DNA from 2 places in the Pseudomonas sp. P4_C8 genome. Region 2 is predicted to be linked to the other one. Evidence: predicted binding sites of a transcription regulator. Region 2 holds the regulator's gene; the other holds the start of a gene.
The links. Region 2 encodes sigma-54, which starts transcription at its own class of promoters, with help from an activator protein. Its sites were predicted from a motif close to ANTGGCATNNANNTTGCTNT; they were not measured.
Positions count from the first base shown of each region.

Region 1: a site for sigma-54 is predicted at 4,323-4,342, ahead of flgB (flagellar basal body rod protein FlgB). Genes of this name have one in related genera too.

Region 1 is NZ_JBFUIH010000067.1:20,997-28,292, forward strand. It holds gene aceK (bifunctional isocitrate dehydrogenase kinase/phosphatase) at 1-2, opposite strand, end outside; gene AC1DWM_RS27860 (DMT family transporter) at 161-1,066, shown strand; gene flgE (flagellar hook protein FlgE) at 1,325-2,653, opposite strand; gene flgD (flagellar hook assembly protein FlgD) at 2,685-3,410, opposite strand; gene flgC (flagellar basal body rod protein FlgC) at 3,426-3,869, opposite strand; gene flgB (flagellar basal body rod protein FlgB) at 3,873-4,280, opposite strand; gene AC1DWM_RS27885 (S-type pyocin domain-containing protein) at 4,640-6,352, shown strand; gene AC1DWM_RS27890 (hypothetical protein) at 6,349-6,621, shown strand; gene cheR (protein-glutamate O-methyltransferase CheR) at 6,850-7,296, opposite strand, start outside.
Region 2 is NZ_JBFUIH010000014.1:67,709-75,004, forward strand. It holds gene AC1DWM_RS11280 (ATP-binding cassette domain-containing protein) at 1-297, opposite strand, end outside; gene AC1DWM_RS11285 (KpsF/GutQ family sugar-phosphate isomerase) at 574-1,548, shown strand; gene AC1DWM_RS11290 (KdsC family phosphatase) at 1,548-2,072, shown strand; gene lptC (LPS export ABC transporter periplasmic protein LptC) at 2,080-2,652, shown strand; gene lptA (lipopolysaccharide transport periplasmic protein LptA) at 2,639-3,187, shown strand; gene lptB (LPS export ABC transporter ATP-binding protein) at 3,187-3,912, shown strand; gene AC1DWM_RS11310 (RNA polymerase factor sigma-54) at 4,096-5,589, shown strand; gene hpf (ribosome hibernation-promoting factor, HPF/YfiA family) at 5,664-5,972, shown strand; gene ptsN (PTS IIA-like nitrogen regulatory protein PtsN) at 5,985-6,449, shown strand; gene rapZ (RNase adapter RapZ) at 6,452-7,296, shown strand, end outside.

The sequences.
Region 1 (7,296 bases), on a different contig from region 2:
ATGGGTGAGACCTCTGCGGGAATTCGTGAGCCCTGAGCTTAGCCAGTGAACCGGGTGCAGGAGAAGCGTAATTTTTCGCTCGGATTATTTGCCCGTTTTTCGGTTGCCATCGATCTGGCGCTCAGCAACACTCTCGTCCCCATCAAGGAAGGAGAGCACCGTGAACCCCGTCGATATCGTCCGTTTACTGTCACTGGCGGCCATTTGGGGTGCGAGCTTTCTGTTCATGCGCATCATCGCCCCAGTGATTGGCACAATCCCCACTGCGTTTTTCCGCGTGTCGATTGCCGCTGCCGGCTTGTTGGTGATTCTCGGGTTGATGCGCATCAGCTGGGATTTCAAAGGCAAACTCAAGACAGTGATGCTACTCGGGGTGATCAACTCCGGAATTCCGGCGACGCTCTATTCCGTGGCCGCCCAAGTGCTGCCGGCCGGGTATTCGGCCATTTTCAACGCCACCACACCGCTGATGGGCGTGCTGATCGGCGGGTTGTTCTTTCATGAACGACTCACCGCCGCCAAGCTCGGCGGAGTATTCCTCGGATTGTTCGGTGTTGGCGTGCTGACTCGCGCGGGCCCGGTCGCGTTCGACATGCAATTGCTGATGGGCGCCCTCGCCTGCCTGCTCGCCACCACCTGTTATGGCTTTGCCGGTTTCCTCGCCCGCCGCTGGCTGGATCAGGCCGGCGGACTCGACAGCCGTTTGTCTGCGGTAGGCAGCATGCTGGGGGCGACGCTGTTTCTGTTGCCGCTGTTCGGGTACAGCGTGATCAGCCATCCTCCAGCGAGCTGGGGTGGCTGGAATGTCTGGTTGTCGTTGCTTGGGTTGGGGCTGGTGTGTACCGCGCTTGCGTACATCATTTACTTCCGTTTGCTCAGCTCGGTCGGGCCGGTGAAGTCGATGACCACGACCTTCCTGATCCCGCCGTTCGGGGTGTTGTGGGGAGCATTGTTGCTGGATGAGCCGTTGTCCATGGCGCATATCTATGGCGGGGTATTGATTGCAGCGGCGTTGTGGTTGGTGTTGAAGCCTTCGGTGAAAGTGGCTGAGGTGGCTGCCAGGTAGTTTTGTGGTGCTGACGATGACGCCATCGCGGGCAAGCCTTGCTCCTACAGAGTTTATGTCTGCCGCGTTTGTTGGACACGGCACCAATCTTGTAGGAGCAAGGCTTGCCCGCGATGGCGTCAGCTCGAACAACTACAAAGCTGAGAGCCGGCTCGCGATAAGGCCAATACAGACAACCAGGATGTCAGGACCCGAGACAAATCCCGCCCATAAAAAAACCCCTCTTACGAGGGGTTCTTCAAGTAGCGCTATCAGGCATCAAGCCATTTGAATGATGGTCTGCATGATGGTGCTTTCGGTGGAGATAGTCTTGGCGTTCGCCTGGTAGTTGCTCTGCGCCTTGATCAAATCAACCAGTTCGTTGGTCAGGTTGACGTTGGACTCTTCCAGCGAGTTGGACACGATTGAACCCAGCGTACCGGTTTTCGGTGCATCGACGCCGGCCACGCCCGAAGAGTAGGTTTCTTTCCAGCGGGTACCACCAATTGGCTGCAAGCCTTGTTCGTTGGCGAAGCTGGCCACGGCTACCTGGCCGACGGCCTTGGTTTGCCCGTTGCTGAAATTGGCGGTCATGACACCGCTTTCGTCGATGGTCAGACTGGAAATCTGGCCAGTGGCATAGCCGTCCTGGTACTGCGCAGTACGTGCGGTCGGTGAAGCGTACGAAGTGGTTTTACCCATGTCGAACGCAACACCGCCAGCAGCGGCGTCCGAGCCGTTCAGGGCCCAGGTTGGCGGGTTGGCGTTGGCGTCAACCACCACGCCCGGCTTCCAGCCTGTCATGGTCAGCGTGGTACCGGTCAGCGTCCATCCCGTGGCTGGAGGTGGAGGGGTCGTCAGCGTATTGATGCTGCCATCCGGATTGAAGGTGATGTCCGCTATCATCGGCTCCGGTGGGTTTTGCGTCGGGTCGCTTGGGCTGCGGCCGTCCATGTAGGTGTAAACAGTCCAGGAGTTGGCCCCCGGATTTTTTACGTAGTACTGGTCCATCGAGTGCTTGTTACCCTGCGTGTCGTACACAGGGGTGGAAATGGTTTTGTTGTAGCTGTTGGTGTCTTTGACGTTGAACGGCGTCACGGTTGGAAGTGCGTCCGAGGAGTTCAGGTTCATCGTCTGATCGACACGAGTGGTCGCATGCGGTGTCAGGTTCGACGTATCGATTTTCAAGTCGGTCAGCACGCCGTTGATGATCTTGCCGTTGGCGTCTACGCCATAACCCTGCAAACGGTTGCCGTTGTTATCGACCACGTAATTTTCGGCGTCAGTCTTGAACGTGCCGGCACGGGTGTAGCTCATCGAACCGTTGTCGCTGAGGATGAAGAAACCGTTGCCCTGGATACCCATGTCCAACACGTTGCCGGTGTTGCTCACGTCGCCCTGGCTGAACTGCTGGGAAACGTTGGCCAGGCGCACGCCGTTGCCGATGGTCTTGCTGCCGGTGCCCAGGCGGGTGGCCGAGTACACGTCTTCGAATTCTGCACGGGAGGATTTGAAACCGGTGGTCGCGACGTTGGCGATGTTGTTGCCGGTTACGTCCAGTTGTTTGTTGGCGGCATAGAGACCGCTAAGGCCGATATTGAAAGACATATTCCACTCCTTTGTGCCGTGTTAGTCGGCTCTATATACCGATGGTTTGTACTTTGGACAGGGCAACACTGCCCAGGCCGGCCAGGTTCAGCATCAACTCACCGCCGGTCTGGCTGATGGTCACGCTGTTGACGGTTGCCGGCAGGTAAGTCACCAGCGAAGTCGCCTGGCTGTCGTAAGTCGCGGTGGCGGCGAACTTGTACGTTCCGGCCGCGGCCACTTCGCCCGCATCGTTCTTGCCGTCCCAGATAAAACTGGCGTTGCCGGCTGGCTGGCTGCCCAGGTCGATGGTGCGAACGACTTTGCCATCGGCATCGGTGATCTTGACCGTCACCGGGTCCGTCGATGCCGGCACGACTGCCGTACCGTTGAAACTCTTGGAGGTATCAACCACTGCGGTGTCGGTCTGGGCGATAACCGAGCGGCCTACCAGCGAAGAGGCTTGCAACGCTTGCGAGGAGTTGTAATTGCCGGCAATGCCGCTGACCGTATCGTTCAGCGTGGTGATGCCTTCCAGACTGCTGAACTGCGCCAACTGAGCGACGAACGCGCCGTTGTCCTGCGGTTCAAGCGGGTTCTGGTTTTTCAGCTGGGTCACCAGCAATTGCAGGAACGCGTCTTTGCCCAACTCTTTTTTACCAGCGGCACTTTGGGTCGCTGAAGCCAGACCATCACTGCTGGTATTGTTGGTCTTGACCGAAGAATTGGCCAAAACATCATTGAGGCTCAAGCCACTGGTCGTATCGATAACACTCATCAGAGTCGCCCCTTATCACTGACCGAGAGTCAGGACCTTCTGCATCATGGTTTTGGCGGTGTTCATCATTTCGGCGTTGGTCTGGAACGAACGGCTCGCGGAAATCATGTCGGCCATTTCTTCGACGACGTTGACGTTCGGGTAGTAGACGTAGCCCTTGGCATCAGCAGCCGGATGGTTCGGCTCGTAGCGCGCTTCAAGGTTGCTCTGGTCTTCGACCACGCCCAGTACTTGCACGCCTTGACCGGCAGCGTCCTGGCTCTGGAACAGCGAATCGCTACCGCCGTTCTGGCCGCCCTGGAACATGGTGGCGAACACCGGGTGACGGGCGCGATAGGTCTGGTCGATGCTCGACGAAACGGTTTCGGCGTTGGCGATGTTCGAGGCCACGGTATTCAAGCGAGTGGTTTGAGCACTCATGCCGCTACCGGCAATGTTGAAAACACTGGATAGGGACATGACTTACTCTCCGCGCAGGGCTGATACCAGCCCTTTGAATTTGCTGTTGAGCAGGGTGAAGCTGGCCTGGAAGCCGACGGCGTTTTCCGCGTAGTTCGACTGTTCCAGCTGGGCGTCCACGGTGTTCTGGTCGATCGACGGTTGCATCGGCGTGCGATACAGCAGCGACTCGTCGCCATTGCCCAGGCCTTCAGCTTCGATGTGACGGCTGTTGGTCATGTTCAAGGCAAAAGTACCGCTCTTGGTTTTCTCGTTTTGTGCGGCGAGCACTTTCGAGAAGTCCAGATCCCGAGCCTTGTAGTTCGGGGTGTCGGCGTTGGCGATGTTGTTGGCCAGGACTTCGGCACGCTGAGCGCGAAAGCCCAGGGCTTGTTCGTGGATACCGAGCGCTTTATCGAAGCTGATGCTCATGTCGGGAAACCTTCGGGTGACCTGATTTTTCGTAACAGAGACAAAGCAAGCGGCGTGCCAAATAAAAAAAGCCCATAAACCGGGGCTTTGCGGGGAGTGGCAAGGCGGCAATGCCAGAAAAGCGGCAACCGGTCTCCGCCATCTGCCGCTTTTCTGCCGCTTTCTCGAATCGTGCGCCGGTCGTTGTAGGAGCTGGCGATGACTGCTACGCAGCCAAATACAGCCCGCTCACATTGTAATTACCCAATCTTCAATCACGACATCAACAGTAAATATTCTACTGTTGATGTGGCGCCCTTGTTGCGGCATAACTAGGCGCTTCTGCTAATTGGAATTCAAATCATGGCAAGGAATGCCGCATGCAAAAATCTATCGATATATCAAATTTTGACAGCGCTCTGAATTGGAATGGAGCTATTCCGACGATTACTGTGGCTCACAAAATTGAAACCATCAACCAAGAGCGCGACGCATATGCACAGTTGGTAGCCATAGCACATTCGGTGCAAGATCAGATAGGAAGTGTTTTTTCGAATGGCACGTCGGGCGTGCGAAATGAAATAGAGGGGCGCATAGGCTCGTCTACTGATACCCACCCATTCAATAAACTGGAGGACGCCTTAAAAAAGAAAGCCATTATTGTCAAGCTCCTGCAACAAATTAGAATGAGTAGCAGCTGGTATGAAGCAGATAGTTTTTTTGGCATAGATGCATTGTCATTGGACAGTATGGAAAGTGCCGAGTTATTCGCGGCTTATTTGGATACAGTAGAACACGAGGAGGAGCGCCGAGCCTATTACGAAAACTTTCTGAAATCTCTGACAGCCGCCTACATTAAACGAATCCTTGTCGAGGCTGTTTCCATTTTAGAGGACGCTTCTCCAGCTATAGATGCTGCGATCCATTCTGCCTTGGCTAGAGGTGAAACTGCCTACAGTTTCAATTTAACCCTTAGTCAATCCGCGCAGGTGGTCACTGTGGCGGGTGCCGCTACTCTCCAAAACGCGGACGGTTGGACCTTCGAGGCAGCCATCCGTAAAAGCATTTTGTTGTTGACAGGGCTGGGGGACGTACTTCTCAGTCGAGCGACGGCGATTGGGATCGGGGCTTTGCTCTATTCACCCGCTCTGGGTAACGGCGAGCGTTATCCTCAAACGGCTCTCAAACTATCTGGCAGTACAGTCTTGCCAGATGCACCGTCTAACCTGAATGAAATCGCCGCTACCGAAGGAACCATCGATCTTCCCTACCGGATTTATGGTGACCTTGGCCAATACACCCTCGTTGCAACACCGGCGGGAGGGAGCATTTCATCAGCGGTGCCAGTTCGGGCGCTGGAGTTCGACCAGAAGACTAACAGCTACAGTTTCACCTCCGCCGACACACCGCCCATCACCCTCGGTTTTCCAATTATCCACTGGGAAAGCAGTTCGACAACTTCACCTGCTAGACCAGTGGAAGTACCGCATTACAGTGGCGTTGAACTGTTGCCACTACTCGTGCGGCCCGAACCATTGCCTGCGTTCGAGTTACCCGACTTCAGGGATTGTATTTACTGCTTTCCGGTCAACAGCGGCTTGCCGCCGATTTACATTGTTTTCAATAGTCCTTATGAAGGGGCTACCACGAGAGGGAAGTACAGCGGTCGATTTTTCAATCCTGCCAAAGCTGGAGGCCCAATTCTGGATTTGGATTGGACCAATGCTACCGTGACGAAAGCGGGTATTGACCTTGTCAAATTGCATACGGGCCGCTTCGACCCTTCGGACGCCAATGCCATCATGGTTGACCGATTGGAAAAAAATCTGCGAGGTGAATTGATAACTACGGCTATCGACAAACGTTTCTATACTCATGAGCTGAGAGAGCTTGAACGTTTCAGAGCATTAGGTGTGGCGGATGGTGTAAAGCCGAATGATGGCGGTGTCATTTGGAATAATACTCACGCCGCAACACTAGAAGACTACAAACTAAAGGGTGAGTTTGAGTTGCTCTACACGCCTGAAGCTATAGAAGCAGATAACAAGCAGACAGAGAGAGAATACAAACAGTTGGGAGGGGCAAAGCAATGAGTGTCATAACAACCATCGTGCTCAACGAGAAACCTGAAGAGGTAATTCTATTTCTTACCAAAAATGAACTAGGTATCGATCTTCCTCGGCTTGACGGGCTTTATAATCGGGCTAGTTGGGCGCATGTGGGAGACAACATGGGATTATTGCATCTTGTTTGGAAAATGCGTGACGCTGGATTTGTAAAAATGGATGGAACCGGGATTAGGAGGGGCCCTAACTGGAGAGAACCGATATTCATGGTAGAGGGGAAATATACTTTTGATTGATATTGCCAAGCGCCTGTCATCTTCATGGGAGGGCGACAAGCAATATCTATTGTTCAAGGATGTCCGGACCCCTGATCTGATGACGGGCTTGAACTGCACATGAAAAAAATCCGATGCCGATACAGGCATCGGATTTTGATTTCTTGCGGCCAAAGGTCAAGCGAAAGGGCTTAACTGATCGGCATTAGCCCCTGAGGACTCCCGTTTTTTTGTATTGCCGGTGAACAATCACTTCGCCTGGTAAATGATCCCCGGGCTGCACTGGACCATCTGGTAATGATCCGGCAAACCGTTCAGCGCTTCGGAAGCGCCGAGGAACAAATAGCCACCTGGCTTGAGCGTGCTGTGAATGCGCAACAGGATGTCTTTCTTCACCTCGGCGGAGAAGTAGATCAGCACGTTGCGGCAGAACACGATGTCGAATTTGCCCAGAGCTGCGTAGCTGTCCAGCAAGTTGAACGAGCGAAACTCCACCCGGCTCTTGATCGGCGCCTTGATCGCCCAGCGCCCTGGCCCTTTCGGGTCGAAGTAACGCTGAAGGCGCTCGGGCGACAGACCACGGCCAATCGCCAGGCTGTCGTACTCGCCGGTCTTGCAGTTGGCCAGCATGGTGCCGGACAGATCGGTGGCCACAATCTGCGCGCCCATCTTCAATTGGCCCAGGTTGACGCGTTC
Region 2 (7,296 bases):
GTCGGTAAACAGGGCGCCGCTCTGGAACAGCACTCCCATGTGCTTGCGCGCATCGAACAGATCACTGCGCGACAATTTCGGCAGGTTCTGACCGTTGACCCAGACTTCGCCCTTTGTTGGACGCAATTGTGCACCCATCAATCGTAACAGCGTGGTTTTGCCACACCCGGACGGTCCCATGATGCCGGTGACCTTGCCACGCGGGATACGGATATCGACGTTATTGAAAATGCTGCGCGTACCGCGCTTGAAGGACAGTCCCTTCAGCTCGACCGCGTAGGCGTTATCGGCACTCATCTAATCTCCTTGCGATGCAGCCTCTCACTCGGACGCCTGACTCTCTGACGAAAGCACATACCTCCCCGGGCAGGCCGAACTGGCCGCGAACTATATCACTGCAAAGGCCCGGCGCCCAAGGCCAAAGCCAGCCCATCTTCAGTAACATCATCGGCAAAAAGCCTTGTTTAGAGGGGATTGCGTCATCGGGAATGACAAAGCGCAACGAACTTGCGTGAGGGTTTTGATCATTACCGCTATAATCGCCGCCTTTCATCAGGCTATACGATTTCCGACATGAGCCAATCCAGTGACCTGATTCAATCAGCACAACGCACCATCCGCCTCGAACTGGAAGCCGTAGAAGGCTTGCTGCCCCACATCGACGCAGATTTCGTACGCGCTTGCGAGATGATTCTGGCCAGCAAAGGCCGCGTGGTTGTGGTCGGCATGGGTAAATCAGGACACATCGGCAGCAAGATCGCCGCGACCCTGGCCAGCACCGGCACCACGGCTTTTTTCGTCCACCCCGCCGAAGCCAGCCACGGCGACATGGGCATGATCACGCGGGATGACATCATCCTGGCCCTGTCGAACTCCGGCTCCACCAATGAAATCCTGACCTTGCTGCCCCTGATCAAGCGTCTGGGCATTCAATTGATCAGCGTGACCGGCAACCCGGAATCCCCGCTGGCCAAGGCCGCCGAGGTCAACCTCAACGTTCACGTCGAACACGAGGCCTGCCCGCTGAACCTGGCACCCACCTCCTCCACCACGGCCGCCCTGGTGATGGGCGATGCCCTGGCCGTCGCGCTGCTGGAAGCTCGTGGCTTTACCGCTGAAGACTTCGCCTTTTCCCACCCCGGTGGCGCGCTTGGCCGACGCCTGCTGTTGAAAGTGGAGAATGTCATGCACGCCGGTCAAGATTTGCCACAGGTTCAGCGTGGCACCCTGCTTAAAGACGCATTGATGGAAATGACCCGCAAGGGCTTGGGCATGACCGTCATTCTGGAAGCTGATGGCAAACTGGCCGGGATCTTCACCGACGGTGACTTGCGTCGCACACTGGATCGCAGCATCGACATCCACAGCGCCACCATCGAACAGGTCATGACCGCTCATGGCAAGACCGCCCGCGCCGAAATGCTCGCCGCCGAGGCCCTGAAAATCATGGAAGACCACAAAATCAACGCGCTGGTGGTGGTCGACAGCGAAGACCGTCCGGTCGGCGCCCTGAACATGCACGACTTGCTGCGTGCGGGAGTAATGTAATGAACACGGACCTGCTGCAACGCGGCCAACAGATCAAACTCGCGGTGTTCGACGTCGATGGCGTGCTGACCGACGGGCGCCTGTACTTTCTCGAAGACGGCAGTGAATTCAAGACATTCAATACGCTCGACGGCCAAGGCATCAAGATGCTGATGGCAGCGGGCGTGCAGACCGCTATCATCAGTGGCCGCAAAACCCCGGTGGTCGAACGACGAGCGAAAAACCTCGGCATCCCCCACCTTTATCAGGGGCGCGAAGACAAACTGGTGGTGCTTGACGAGCTTCTGGCTCAACTCAACCTAAGCTATGAACAAGTTGCCTATCTCGGTGACGACTTGCCGGACCTGCCGGTGATTCGCCGCGTCGGCCTGGGCATGGCGGTAGCCAACGCCGCCAGCTTCGTGCGTGAAAACGCCCATGGCATTACCGTTGCCCGGGGTGGCGAGGGTGCCGCTCGCGAATTCTGCGAATTGATCCTGCGCGCCCAGGGCCGCCTCGATGCGGCCAACGCTGCGTACCTGTGAGCCGACTATGCTGAGCAAAAAGTTTCGTAACATCCTGTTATTCAGTTGCATCGCCGCGCTGTTCGCTGCGGTCGGCTACTGGAACATCAGCCCGGAACGCTTCCTCGACAAACCTGTGGTCAAGGTCGATGAAAGCACGATCGACTATTACGCGACCAACGCCCACAGCGTGCAGTTCCTGCCGGACGGCAAATTGCAGTACGAAATGACGTCCGACAAGGTCGAACACCTGAAAGCGTCCGAGGTCACATTGCTGACCAATCCGGACCTGAACATGTTTCGCGGCACCGAGTTTCCCTGGCACGTCCAGAGTGAACACGGGGAAGTCAACCCGGACGGCACCCAGGTCGAGCTGATCGATTCGGTACGCATCACCCGTTTCGACGAAAAAAACCGCAGGACCCTGATTACCACCACCCGTATGACTGTGTTCCCGCAGCAGCAATATGCGCAGACCGATCAACCCGTTAGTATCGACGGCGCTGGCGGTGTATCGACAGGCATCGGAATGAAAGCGTACTTGAAAGAAAGCAGGATACACCTGCTATCTAACGTAAGAGGACAGTATGAGGCTCGTTAAAACCCTCCCTATTTTGCTCAGTCTGGGCGCAGCACTGGGAAGCGTGAGCGCCTGGGCTCTGCCGAACGATCAAGAGCAGCCTATCCGCATACAAGCCGACGACGCCCAGCTGGACGACAAGAACGGCGTTGCTACCTATACGGGCGACGTGATCATCACCCAGGGTTCGATGAAGGTTACCGGCAATAAAGTGACCATGACCCGCACCCCGACTGGCGACATTGACGTGGTGACCTCGGTGGGCAATCTGGCCTACTTCGAGCAACTGCAAACTGCAGGCGACCCCAAGCCTGTCCAGGGTTGGGGTGTGACCATCCAGTACCACGCCGCGCAAAATCGCGTAGTACTGATCGACAAGGCAAAAGTTGTCGACAAGGACAACAACATCACCCTAGGCGAGAAAATCGTCTACGACACCCAGAAAAAGCTTGCCAGCGCCGGTCGCGCTACCGGCAGCAAGGTGACCGAGTCGCGTCCGCGTATCGACATGGTGATCCAGCCGAAGAAGAAAACCGACGAGCAAAAGGCCCCGTAATGGCAACTCTGAAAGCTCAGCATCTGGCCAAGAGCTACAAGAGCCGCCAGGTCGTGCGTGACGTCAGCCTGTCGATCGACAGCGGTCAAATCGTCGGCCTGCTTGGTCCCAACGGCGCCGGCAAGACCACCTGCTTCTACATGATTGTCGGCCTGGTGCAGGCCGATCAGGGCCGTGTGCTGATCGACGATCTGGACGTCAGCCACCAGCCAATGCACGGTCGTGCAAAGGCCGGTATCGGCTATCTGCCGCAAGAAGCGTCGATCTTCCGCAAACTCTCGGTCGCCGACAACATCATGGCGATCCTCGAGACGCGCAAGGAACTCGACAAGGCCGGACGTCGCAAAGAGCTGGAAAGCCTGCTGCAGGAATTCCACATCAGCCACATCCGCGACAACCTCGGCATGAGCCTGTCGGGCGGTGAACGCCGCCGCGTGGAAATCGCCCGGGCATTGGCTACCAACCCGAAATTCATCCTGCTCGACGAACCCTTCGCCGGCGTGGACCCGATTTCGGTCGGCGACATCAAACAGATCATCTACCATCTCAAGGCCAAGGGCATTGGCGTGCTGATCACTGACCACAACGTCCGTGAAACCCTGGATATCTGCGAAACCGCCTACATCGTCAACGATGGCCAGCTGATCGCCGAAGGCGATGCCGCCACTATCCTGGCCAACGACCTGGTTAAAGAAGTCTATCTGGGCCATGAGTTCCGCCTGTAAGCGTTGATGTGTCTGGCTAGTCGACTGAGCGCTTATCACAGTAAAAATCAACAGGTTTTTATTGTTACAGCGCTCTAGGCAAACACTTCAGTTTCAGGCATATAATTTGCTTATGTTTGGCGCTCCGGCGCCCTGTAGTGGATGGCGCATGTGCGCCGGCGAATAAGGTGTTAAGCCCCTGCCATGAAACCATCGCTAGTCTTGAGAATGGGCCAGCAGCTGACGATGACACCGCAGCTGCAACAGGCCATCCGCCTGCTCCAATTGTCGACCCTGGACCTGCAACAGGAAATCCAGGAGGCCCTGGAGTCCAATCCGATGCTCGAACGCCAGGAAGAAGGCGACGACTTCGACAACGTCGACCCCTTGGCCGACAAAGCCGAGCAGCAACCCAACGCCGACATTCAGGAACCCTCCTACCAGGAAACCGCCCCCACGGTGGACAACCTCGAGGAAGGCGACTGGAACGAGCGCATTCCCAATGAACTGCCGGTCGATACCGCATGGGAAGACGTTTACCAGACCAGCGCCAGCAGCCTGCCGAGCAACGATGACGACGAATGGGATTTCACTACTCGCACATCGGCCGGCGAGAGCCTGCAAAGCCACCTGTTGTGGCAACTGAACCTGGCACCGATGTCCGACACCGATCGCCTGATCGCCGTGACTCTGATCGACTGCATCAACAATCAGGGCTATCTGGATGAAACTCTCGAGGAAATCCTCGAAGCCTTCGATCCGGAACTGGACATCGAACTGGACGAAATCGAAGCCGTCCTGCACCGCATCCAGCAATTCGAGCCGGCCGGTATCGGCGCTCGTAACCTGGGCGAATGCCTGCTGCTGCAATTGCGCCAATTGCCAGCCAATACGCCTTGGCTCGCCGAAGCCAAACGCCTGGTCAGCGACTACATCGATCTGCTCGGCAGCCGCGACTACTCCCAGCTGATGCGCCGGATGAAGATCAAGGAAGATGAACTGCGACAGATCATCGAGCTGGTCCAGAGTCTCAACCCGCGCCCCGGCTCGCAGATCGAATCCAGCGAAGCCGAATACGTCGTTCCCGACGTTATCGTGCGCAAGGACAACGAACGCTGGCTGGTGGAACTGAATCAGGAATCAGTACCACGACTGCGGGTCAACGCCCAATACGCCGGGTTTGTCCGTCGCGCCGACACCAGCGCCGACAACACCTTCATGCGCAATCAGTTGCAAGAGGCCCGCTGGTTCATCAAGAGCCTGCAAAGCCGTAACGAAACACTGATGAAAGTCGCCACCCAGATCGTCGAGCATCAGCGCGGCTTCCTGGAATACGGCGACGAAGCCATGAAACCACTGGTCCTGCATGACATTGCCGAAGCCGTGGGCATGCACGAGTCGACGATTTCACGGGTGACCACGCAAAAATTCATGCATACCCCACGGGGTATTTATGAGCTGAAATACTTTTTCTCCAGCCACGTCAGCACCTCCGAAGGCGGTGAATGCTCGTCCACAGCGATCCGCGCGATCATCAAAAAGCTGGTTGCCGCGGAAAATCAGAAAAAGCCGTTGAGTGACAGCAAGATCGCTGGTTTACTGGAGGCACAAGGCATTCAGGTGGCTCGCCGCACCGTCGCCAAGTACCGCGAGTCCCTCGGGATCGCGCCTTCGAGCGAACGCAAGCGGTTGATGTAGAGCCACGCCACAGCGTTCCAGTGGTAGATCATTTGATCTACCGCTTTATGCACTGGCAACGAAGGAGAAGCTGTATGCAAGTCAACATCAGTGGACACCAACTGGAAGTGACCGAACCTCTTCGCACCTACATCGGCGAAAAACTCGAACGATTAGAGCGGCATTTCGACAAGATCACCAACGTGCAGGTCACGATGACGGTCGAGAAGCTGAAGCAGAAAATCGAAGCCACCCTGCATATTCCCGGCAATGAAGTGGTCGCAAACGCGGAACATACCGATATGTACGCGGCGATCGACTCACTGACCGACAAGCTGGATAAACAACTCAAAAAGCATAAGGAAAAGACCCAGAGCCTCCTCCAGGGTGCGACCGGTCGTTAACACTCCCAACCCATGATCCGACTTGAAAACATCCTGACCCCCGGCCGTTCCCTCGTGAACGTGCCGGGCGGCAGTAAAAAGAAAGCCCTCGAGCAAATTGCCAACCTGATCGCCCGGGAAGTGCCGGATCTGGAGATGCAAGATGTCTTCGAGGCATTGATTGCCCGTGAAAAACTCGGCTCGACCGGTTTTGGCAACGGCATCGCCATCCCCCACTGTCGCCTGAAGGGCTGCGAGTCACCCATCAGCGCCTTGATGCACCTTGACGCCCCCATTGATTTCGACGCCATCGACGGCGCCCCGGTTGACCTGCTGTTTGTACTGCTGGTCCCGCAAGCGGCTACCGATGCGCACCTGGAACTGCTCCGCCAGATCGCCAGCATGCTCGATCGCAAGGAAGTCCGTGATCGTCTTCGCAGCGCTCCGAGCAACGAAGCCTTGTATCAGGTTGTCCTGGACGAGCAAAACGGTCAGTAATCATGCGCTTGATCATAGTCAGCGGCCGCTCCGGCTCAGGTAAAAGCACCGTCCTCGATGTTCTCGAGGACAACGGCTACTACTGCATCGACAACCTGCCCGCCGGCCTGCTGCCGGAGTTGGCGGAACGCGCACTGATTCATACCGAACTGGCACAACCGCTGGTCGCCGTATCCATTGATGCGCGTAACTTGCCGAGTCACCTTTCGCGGTTTCCCGAACTGCTGGATGAAGTCCGGAGCCGGCATATCAAGTGCGATGTGCTGTACCTGGACGCCGACGTAGAAACCCTGCTCAAGCGCTTTTCCGAAACCCGCCGTCGTCACCCGCTGAGCAACGCCAACCGTTCGTTGGCAGAAGCCATCGAGGACGAAAGTAATCTGCTGGGTCCGATCGCCGATCTGGCAGATCTCAAAATCAATACCACCCACCTGAACCTGTATCAGCTGCGCGATACCATCAAGCTGCGCCTGTTGAACCAGCCGGAAGCCGGTACTGCGTTCCTGGTCGAGTCTTTCGGATTCAAGCGCGGCATGCCGGTCGACGCAGACCTGGTGTTCGACGTGCGCTGCCTGCCCAACCCTTATTGGAAGCCGGAATTGCGCGCTCAGTCCGGGCTTGATCAACCGGTGGCCGAGTACCTGGCAGCCCAACCGGACGTCGAAGAGATGTTCCAGGACATATCATCGTATTTGCTCAAGTGGCTGCCGCGCTTTGCCGCGAGCAACCGCGCTTATGTCACCATCGCCATTGGCTGCACCGGAGGACATCATCGCTCCGTCTACCTGACCGAACGTCTGGGCCAGGTCCTGCAACAATCCCTGAAGAACGTCCAGGTCCGCCACCG